DNA from 2 places in the Bradyrhizobium sp. CB82 genome. Region 1 is predicted to be linked to the other one. Evidence: predicted binding sites of a transcription regulator. Region 1 holds the regulator's gene; the other holds the start of a gene.

Region 1 (5,029 bases):
GGGGTTCGCGGTCGGCTATCCGATCAAGAAATGGTCGGCTGCGGCTGCGCTGATGGCTGCCGCGTTTTACCTGCTGCTGTCCGGCGGCGAGGTCGCAACCCAGCGCTCGTTCTTCATGACGGCGGTGGTGCTGATCGCGGTGATGGTCGATCGGCGTGCCATCACCTTCCGCACGCTGGCGGTCGCTGCACTGATCGTGCTCGCGCTCGCCCCGGAAGCCCTCGTGCATCCGAGCTTTCAGATGTCATTCGCGGCAACGCTTGGTCTCGTCGCGCTGGTGCAGATCGGCATGCCGAACCTGTTCGCGTCGCCCGACCACTCCGCCACCGCCCGCATCGCGCTGTGGGGCGGCCGCGAGCTCGTCATGCTGCTGATGGCCTCGCTGATCGCGGGACTTGCGACCACGCCCTACGCCGCCTTCCATTTCCATCGCATCACGCCGTTCGGCGTGCTCGCCAATCTCGCGGCGATGCCGGTGGTCTCTGCGCTGGTGATGCCCGCCGGCCTGTTGGGCTTGATCGCGGCGCCGTTCGGACTCGACGGCGTGTTCTGGTGGTTGATGGGGATCGGCATCGACTGGATGATCGCAGTCGCGCGTTGGGTGGCGGCCTTGCCGGGCGCAGTCGGCCGCGTCGCGGCATTCGGTACCGGACCGTTGATTGCCGCCAGCATCGGCCTCATCGTGATGGGCCTGTTGCGGACGCCGCTGCGCTGGACCGGCGTCATCGTGCTGGCGCTCGCGCTTGGCTGGGCGCTGCATATGCGCCAGCCCGACATCCTGATCGCAGGCGATGGCCACAGCGTCGCGGTGCGCGGCAAGGACGGCCGGCTGCACCTGATCCGGACCGGCAAGGACAATTTCCTCCTCAAGGAGTGGCTTGCCGCCGATGCCGATCCGCGCAGCGCGACCGATACCTCGCTCGCCCACGGCGTCTCATGCGACGAGGCCGGCTGCGTAACGCCGCTCGCCGATGGTCGCCTGGTCGCGCTCTCGCTGCGCGTCGATGCGCTAGCGGATGATTGCGGCCGGGCAGCGCTGGTGGTGACGGTGAAACCGTCCGCGCCAGATTGCGCGGCGATGGTCGTGGATCGCGAGCGTCTGAAGACGCAGGGCGCCCTCGCGCTGTCGCGGAGCGGCGACGGGTTCACGCTGCAAACGGCAAAAGCAAGGGGCGCAAACCGCCCCTGGTCGCCGGCCGGGGCCGGCGATAGCGATTTCGAGCTCAGCCTCGCACCGCGGCCGGCCACGTTACACAGCAAGGACGCTACGCCGTCGGAGGCCGACCTGCAGGCCGAGGATTAAAAGACGCGTCAGCCGATCGGCAGACGTGTCGGGGTCGTCGTGGTCGTGTGCTGCTCGACGGCCGGCTGCTCTGTCTTCTCGCCGAGCGGCTGCGTCACCGGCAATTGCAGAACGGTGGCACGCTGGCCTTCGACGAGTTGCGTCACCAGCACGTAGTTGCCGTCGGGGAATTCGATCGCATCATGATGACGATCAGGAATGTGCGGATCGACCTTGCCGAACTTGCCGACGCGGGAGTTGACGGTGCGCGTCCAGATCCAGCGATTGTCGTAGCGGACGTTGTCGGCGAAGGCGAGCTCGGTGCCGGGCAGGAGGCAGACGGCAACCGAGAGATCACGCTCCGACGCAAATCCACGCGTCGAGGTGCCGCGGAAAGTTGTCGTGACGATCGTCTCGCCGACTTGAGCGGGGCGGGTCGCAACGGCATGTAGGCTGTAGTCACACATCGGAGTGCTCCTCATGCGAGATAGCAGGTCCGCGCCCCCCGGAGGCGCAGGCCTCTATCAGAGTGGAAGCCTTCGAGTGTATCGCGTTTGTGGGCAAATCTGCGGCCCGTCTGCGCGCCGCCCGATCACATTATCTTTCCTGATCTTTCCCGGCGAACGAGGAACAAAGCCTCTCGCTGCGACTCTATCTTGGTTTACACCATTCACACATCCGAGCTTTTATCACTGGCCGGCAGGAGCCGAGTACCCCGTAGGGGGCCACCTCGCCGGCGCGGCAGGTGCGATCGCATTGCTGCAATTGCGGAATGGCGCGCTTGCCGCGTGCTCCGTCTTGCGGACGGCATGGTGGTGCTGCGCTGCGTCGCTCGCGGAAGCCGATCCCGCGATCAAGGCGCTGCCGAGATCACGCTGAAAATCATCTGTCGCATGGCTTTGTCCTCTGCATTGTGCAAAGCGCTTTCGCGCCTGCAGCGCTCGAGGATGTGGCTCTGCGCAGGGTGTGGGGATAATCGGAGGAAGCGAAAATGCTATCCACCCGGAGCGGACAATCCGTCCGCCCCGCGGCGCCGCGCGATGACCGGCAATCTGCCGGACGAGGGCAATCAATACTTCCGGTACAGCCCGATCAGTTTGCCCTGAATCTTCACCCGGTTCGGCGGCAGGATGCGCACCTCATAGGCGGTGTTGGCGGGCTCCAGCGCGATCGACGCACCGCGGCGGCGAAAGCGCTTGAGCGTTGCCTCCTCGTCGTCGATCAGCGCCACCACGATGTCGCCGGTATCGGCGGTCTCGTTGCGCTGGATCAGCGCCATGTCGCCATCCAGGATGCCAGCATCGACCATCGAATCGCCGCGCACTTCGAGCGCGTAGTGCTCGCCCGAGCCGAGCATGTCCGGAGGGACGCTGATGGTGTGGCTACGGGTTTGCAATGCCTCGATCGGCGTACCGGCCGCGATCCGTCCCATCACGGGCACGGCGACCGGACGCTCGCCCTCGTCGGCGGGAGCGCTTGGGCCCCGCACCTTGCCGAGATTGCCCTCGATGACGCTCGGCGTGAAGCCGCGGCGGCCGGCGCCTGCCGCCTGAAGCTCGGGCAGCTTGATGACCTCGATGGCGCGCGCGCGATTGGGCAGACGACGGATGAAGCCGCGCTCTTCGAGCGCGGTGATCAGGCGGTGGATGCCCGACTTCGAGCGCAGATCCAGCGCGTCCTTCATTTCGTCGAAGGAGGGCGGCACGCCGCTTTCCTTGAGGCGCTCACTGATGAACCGCAGAAGCTCGTATTGTTTGCGCGTTAACATCTCGACCAAGTCCCCCGGTTGACGTCGTTCGATTCCGAGACGTCGGATTCAGCAGAAGCCGCTAGATGCTCGAAACAAATCATGAACGGACACTATATGTTCGATATGTGTTCCGCAACCACTTAATTTTGGGTGAACGCAGCGAAGTTCGCGTCATGCGCGAATCAGATCGCCCTTACAAGGGCAGCCGCAACACCTCGCAAGGTGTGCCTGCCTCGGCCTTCGGCGCGAACGGTGCGCGCACGAGAAGTGCTTGTGCGGCAGCAAGATTCGCAAGCAGCGAGGAGTCCTGGTGGTTGACGGGAAGGGCCACCAGCGTGCCGTCCTCGCGCTCCTCGAGCCGGGCGCGCAGATAGTCCTCGCGGACGTCGTTAGGCCCGACGTCGCACCCAAGCACGGCGCGCTCGCGGCGGTGATGGACGCCAGAGCGGCCTGCAAGCGCGCGAATCAATGGCACCATGAACAGGAAGCCGCAGACATAAGACGAGACCGGATTGCCGGGCAGGCCGATCACCCGCATCGCGCCGAGGTGGCCGTGCATCATCGGCTTGCCCGGCCGCATCGCAATCTTCCAGAACGCCATCTCGAAGCCTTCGGCCTGAAGCGCCGGCCTGACCAGATCGTGGTCGCCGACCGAAGCCCCGCCGGTCGTGATCAGGATGTCGGCGCCGCTCTCGCGGCCCCGGCGGATGCCGGCCGTGGTCGCCGCAACGGTATCGGCGGCAATGCCGAGATCGATCGTTTCGGCACCCTCGGCCCGCGCCAGTGCATGCAGGGCGTAGCCGTTGGAAAAGACGATCTGGCCCGCGCCGGGCGTCGAACCCGGCATCACCAGCTCGTCGCCGGTCGCGAGGATCGCGACCTTGGGCCGGCGGCGGACGGCAAGCGCCGGGTGGTTCATGCCGGCCGCCAGCGACAGGTCTCGTTCGGTGAGCCGGGCTCCTGTCCTCAGAAGCACCTCGCCCTCGTGGAAATCGACGCCGGCCGGACGGATGTGCCGACCAACGATCGCGGCCTCCTTGATCGTGACGCGCCTGTCGTCGGCGACCGTGTCTTCCTGGATCACCACCGCATCGGCGCCATCGGGGACCACGCCGCCGGTGAAGATCCGCACTGCTTCACCCGCGCCCACCACGCCGGTGAACGGTCGACCGGCCGCGACCTCGCCGATCACGGTGAGCTCTGCGTCCACCGTCGCCGCATCGGCCGCGCGCACCGCATAGCCGTCCATTGCCGACATCGCCTGCGGCGGCTGCGTGCGCCGCGCCGCCACATCGCGCGCCAGCACGCGATGGTAGGCGGCTTCCAGTGCGACCATCTCCTCCGCCACGGGCTCGACGCCCGCCAGCACTGCCGCGAGCGCATCAGACACCGGCATCAGGGCCACGGACAAAACTCCTGCATGGAAAATCAACATCCCGGTCGGGCTCAGCGTTCTAGCCGAGTGCAGGCGTCGAAGCAAAAGACAGGCAGACGGGGCGGAAGTGATGGGCTTGTCGTTTCGACGGTGTAGCGCGGGGAGGGAGAGCGAGGCACCGCGACGGGGGATGCCGGGATCGATGGCGCGCGGCCGGGGGGAAGTCGAGACCATACGGGCGCAAGGTGGCGACTGGACCAACTCGTGGGTCGAAAGTGCTTACCGGGGTCGCCGCGTGATCGTTTCGATGACGAGAAAGACGGGAATGACGGTGGCCAGACATGCCACGGCGACGACCAGGCTCACGGCTAACATCAGGAGGCTCCCGTTTCGTTGTCCGGATCGACGTCGGGCGCCCTCAGTCCGACATCCTTCTCCGGCAGCGGATCAGCCTGCGCTTTCAGATCGGCCGCCTTGCTCACCAGCTTGGCGGAGAGCTGCGAATTCGACGTTGACTTGGCGAATTTGAGAAGGATCGAGGCTTGCTTGTTGAAGTAGGTCTTGCCCAACACGTTACGCATCCGTCGTAGAGAAACCCAACGGGCATATGACTCCGGAGTGG
Region 2 (5,029 bases), 890 kb from region 1:
CGAGACGGCGCCGACCGTCGCCGCGGTAGAGCAGGCTCGCCGCCAGCCACACGCCATAGGCAGAGCTCGCCTTCAGCCCGGCAAGCACGTCCAGCGCCTTCGCTGTATCAAAGCGATGCGGCAGCGTCAGGACCAGGAGCTGGCCTTCGGTAAATTCCAGGAGATCGGCGAAGCTGAGATGGCACTCGCCCTTCTCGATCCGCGTGATGTCATCGCCGCGCTTGCCCCTGGTGAGAAGCTGGCAGAGCCGGCCGTAAGCGGCGCGGTCGCGTGGATAGACCAGGATGTCGGGCGTGCCGTCGATGAAAACGATGCGCGCGCCGATCAGGAGCTTCGGCTTGTGCAGCACCTCGGCATTGTCGAGCTCTTTATAAGCACGCACGACGCCGGCAAGCGTGTTGTGATCGGCAATCCCGATCACGGGAATGCCCAAAATGCTGGCCTGATGCACATAGGCGCGCGGATCCGAGCCGCCGCGAAGGAAGGAGAAATTGGTGGTGATGCCGATCTCGGCATAGGCTGGCGTGTTCATGCGAAGAGACCGTGCACATACCAGTTGGCGGGAACGGACCTGCCCTCCTCGTCCACGAGCTCGCTGTCGTAGAGACCATCGCGAAAGATCCAGAACCGCAGGCCTTCGGCATCCTCGACGCGAAAGTAATCGCGCGTGAGCTGCTTGCCGTCCTGCCGCCACCATTCCATCGCGATGCGCTCGGGCCCTTCCACCCGCACCACCGCATGCAGCGCGCGGCGCCAGGTGAATTGATGCGGCGCGCCGTCGGGCACGGTCGCGAACGGCACCTTGATCGGCTCCGGTCTGTCGAACAGCCGCAACGGACGCAGCGGCGGCTCGCTCTCAACGCGCGATGGCCATTCAGCCTGCGCAGCAGCGGCAAGATGATGCTGCGCGGGCACGGCCAGCACGGCGCACTCCGGGATATGCGTATCCTGCGGCAGGTGCACGACGACGCGCTTGCCGCCGATCCTCGCGGCGATGCGGTCGATCAGCGCGGTGAGTTCGTCATTGTCGTGGACGTGCGCATCGAGATCGCGCTGCTCCTGCACCACGGTCTCGGTCCTGCTCGCCGACAGCCGCACCATGTCGAAGCCGAAGCCGGGATCGAGGGGATCGGCGAGCGCATCCAGCCGCTCGCGAAAGAGCCGGTCGATGACTGCGCTTCGCGTCACCGGACGTCCCGTTTCGACCATGATCGCGCGCACCACGCCGTCGGTGCGGAAGAAGGACGCCTCCAGCCGCCGCGCACCCTTGCCTTGCTTCTCCATCGAGGTAACAAGCGTATCCGCAAGCCGCGACAGCGTCATCGCGATCATGGTGTCGGTCGCGATCGGCTCGGCGAAGCGTTTTTCCACGATGTAGTCAGGCAGCGGTTTTCGCGGGCTGATTGGCGCATCGCCCTGCCCCAGCGCATGCGCAAGCAGCGTCGAGAAGCGCGCACCGAAGCGCGCCGTGATCTCATGGGAGCTGCGCAAAGCGACAGCGCCGATGGTTTTCAAGCCGGCGCGGCGCAGGCCCGTGGTGATGGCGTCATCGGCGCCGAGCGCGGAGACCGGGAAGCGGTTGATCGCTTCCGCCTCAGCGCCATCGGCAACGATGGTGCCGGAGGCCTGCCGCGTCAGCGTGCGCGCGCAGATTGAGGTCGAGGCGATCGCCGCGCTGACCGCAAAACCCTGCCGCGCCAGCGTACGGACGAGCGCCTGCAACAGGTTGGCCTCGCCGCCGAACAAATGCGCGCAGCCGGTGATGTCGAGGAACAGGCCATGCGGCGGATCGAGCGCCACCAGCGGCGTGAAGCGGTCGCACCAGTCGGCGATATCCTCGAGCGTCTTGGCATCTGCCGCGACATCGGCGTCGAATACTTTCAACTCTGGGCAAATGGCGCGGGCGTTCGCCAACGGCTGGCCGATATGCAGGCCGAAGCGTCCGGCCGCCTCATCGAGAGCGTAAATAACAAGCGCATTATTCTCCTTTGCGACGACGATGCTCGGCTCGTCTTTAGCTAGCTCTCCGCCGATCGCTGAGAAAACCCGCCGGATGCGATCGATGGGCAGGCGCGGCAGCCACAGGCTGAGGATACGGCGACGGTTCGCTGAACAGGCACTCATCACATTTCCACTCCATGATCCACCGGCCGACCGGGCCATGGCGATTGCGAACGAGCTCGGCATCGAAGCAAGGCGCGCCCCAGGCGCTCCAAAGCGCCGCAGGCTTTGAAGTAGGTCCAGGCGGCGAATGCGCCGCCCGCAACATCCATCTGGTTTCCGCGGTCGACGGCAGAGGGTTTGCCGCCATCCGCAACAGCAGCCCGGTCACGCCGGAAGCCTGGGCTGCAAGCGTCAGCTTGCGGCTCGCCACGAGATCGAACTGTTTCGTCTCACCCCAGAGCTCGAGCACGACGGCACCCAGCGCATCGCAGGCAAGCGCATCAGCTGACGTCCGCAGCGCACTCTCGACATCGGCAGCGCGTACCATCACCACATGGCGCGGATCGAGGCCGAGCTCGGCAAGCCCGTTCATCGACAGCGCGCCCGCCTCGACGTCCGAAAAATCCTGCCGCACCCACAACAGCGGCCGGCGCGCGGTCACGCGGCCGGCGAGTCCCGTGATAAAGCCTGTCGCGGCCGTGCCATGGCGTCCCTCGCAAAACACCTCGTGGATCGCGGCGCGTGCAAGGCCGCCCTGCAAAGCCTGATCCACTTCCGGATGGCCGAGCGCCACGCGATCGCGATGATGCGCGGCCTCCGACGTCTCGATGCGCTCGATCTGGCCACGCAAGACCGCAAGCGCGCTTCCGCGTGCGCCGCTCATGCTCGCCGCTCCTTCACTGAGGGTCGCCAGGATCGTCAGAAAGACAAACGATCGGCTGGCTCATTTGTTCATGATATGTTCTAATATAAAGCCAACAGCGCCGCCGGAGTCAACCGAATTGGCGCGCCGCCGGATTCATGAGCGGAATCAATAGGATTCAAGTGCCATGTACCTCATCACCCTCGATAGCGAGACTGATTTCGACGGCTGGCGCAAAGCCGCACGCGCGCTGGCACTGCATCACATCGCCCCCGTCGATGTGATATGGGACGTGCAGGGCCAAACCACAGAACAAATCCCGCCCGGCCTGTCAGAAGCGCCGAGCCTGCCGCCGATCGAGATCGAAAGCACCTTCAACGTGCCGGCTAATTTCATCGAGCTTGCGCGCGTCGCGCTCCTCAATCGTGACGTCCAACGCTTTGCACTGCTCTATCGCCTGCTGTGGCGACTGAAGGCCGATCACGACCTATTGGCAGAGATGACCGATCCCGATGTGGCACTGGCCACCGCGATGGCAAACAGCGTGCACCGCGACGTGCAGCGCATGCGCGATGTCGTCCGTTTCCGCGAGATCGGACGCGAGCAGAAGGCGCATTACGCCGCCTGGTTCGTGCCGGAGCATCACATCGTCGAATTCGCGGCACCTTTCTTCGCGCGTCGCTATGCCGACATGCCCTGGTCGATTCTCACGCCCGACATCTGCGCCCATTGGAACGGCCACGTCATCTCGTTCACGGCGGGGATCAGCCAGACGGAGATGCCAGCACCAAACCGATTGGAGGAAACCTGGCGCCGCCACTTCCAGGCGGACCGGTCGATCACACCGGAAGCGCCCAAACAGCGCGGGAGGAACTTCCCCGAAGCCTCGATACTTGAACCTCTGCTCACTGACGCCGAACGCTGGACCGGCGGACAGACTACCCCGCGTCCGGAGGCACCCATGACACGCAAACCCGCCGCCGATGATCTCGAGACGCTGCGCAAGGAGGCCGCCCATTGCCGCGCCTGCCCTCTCTACAAGGATGCGACGCAGACTGTGTTCGGCGAAGGCCCGAAGTCCGCCACCATCATGCTGGTCGGCGAACAGCCCGGCGACAAGGAAGACCTCGCTGGCCACCCCTTTGTGGGACCGGCCGGGCAGATGCTCGATCGCGCCCTGCAAGAGGCCGGCGTCGATCGCAGGAAGGTCTACGTCACCAACGCGGTGAAGCATTTCAAGTTTGTGCCGCGCGGAAAAATCCGCCTGCACCAGAAGCCGACCACGCCGGAGATCCGCGCGTGCCGGCAATGGTATGAACGGGAACTGGCGGCCCTCCAGCCCAGCCTCGTCGTTGCGATGGGCGCGACCGCCGCGCAAAGCGTGTTCGGCAAGATCACCCCGATCGGCAAGAACCGCGGCCGGCTGATCGCTCTGCCGGACGGCCGCAAAGCGCTGGTGACGGTGCACCCGTCCTATCTCTTGCGGCTGCCGGACCCCAAGGCCAAGGAGCTGGAATACCAGCGTTTCGTCGATGACCTGAAGATTGCCGCCGGATTCCGGGAAAAATCGGCACGGGCAGCGTGACTTAGCTCGCGTCGCGCCGCAGCAGATACGAGTAGAGAAACGCCGTCATTTCAACTGCCTGTCACATGCCACGCGCAAAATCGGGGCACAGGGACAGGAGTATTTTCAATGAGTGACCTTGCTTTACCCGGCTCCATCGAGCCGGCCTTGCGGAGAGGCCCCGACCTCGACCGCGGTTTTCATCCGCTGACCGGCATCATTTACATGGGGATCATCGCCGCCGCGCTGCTCTTCGTCGCCTACAGCATCTGGGTCGACGTCGACGCGACCGGCACGCAGGTCAAGACTTTCGCACCCTTCCTCCTGCTGTTCGTCGCGCTCTTGATTGCGCTCGCCTTCGAGTTCGTGAACGGCTTCCACGATACCGCCAATGCGGTCGCAACCGTCATCTACACGCGCTCGCTGCCAGCCCACATTGCCGTGGTGTGGTCCGGCATGTTCAACCTGTTCGGCGTGCTGCTCTCGAGCGGCGCGGTCGCGTTCGGCATCGTCTCGCTGCTGCCGGTGGAATTGATCCTCCAGGTCGGCTCCAGCGCCGGCTTCGCCATGGTGTTCGCGCTGTTGATCGCGGCGATCATCTGGAACGTCGGCACCTGGTATTTCGGCCTGCCGGCGTCGAGCTCGCACACGCTGATCGG

Evidence for each region. Region 1 encodes LexA, which represses DNA repair genes until DNA is damaged. Its sites were predicted from a motif close to TGTTCNNNNTGTGTTCNG; they were not measured.
Region 2: a site for LexA is predicted at 2,893-2,910, ahead of QA640_RS29415 (DNA repair protein). Genes of this name have one in related genera too.

What each region holds. Positions count from the first base shown of each region.
Region 1 is NZ_CP121650.1:5,144,461-5,149,489, reverse strand. Features, by position in the region: partial or broken gene QA640_RS25075 (ComEC/Rec2 family competence protein) at 1-1,303, shown strand, start outside; gene QA640_RS25070 (hypothetical protein) at 1,312-1,749, opposite strand; gene lexA (transcriptional repressor LexA) at 2,352-3,050, opposite strand; gene glp (gephyrin-like molybdotransferase Glp) at 3,226-4,437, opposite strand; gene QA640_RS25055 (hypothetical protein) at 4,782-4,988, opposite strand.
Region 2 is NZ_CP121650.1:6,029,723-6,034,751, forward strand. Features, by position in the region: gene QA640_RS29405 (error-prone DNA polymerase) at 1-532, opposite strand, end outside; gene QA640_RS29410 (DNA polymerase Y family protein) at 529-2,124, opposite strand; gene QA640_RS29415 (DNA repair protein) at 2,015-2,827, opposite strand; gene QA640_RS29420 (UdgX family uracil-DNA binding protein) at 2,994-4,391, shown strand; gene QA640_RS29425 (inorganic phosphate transporter) at 4,500-5,029, shown strand, end outside.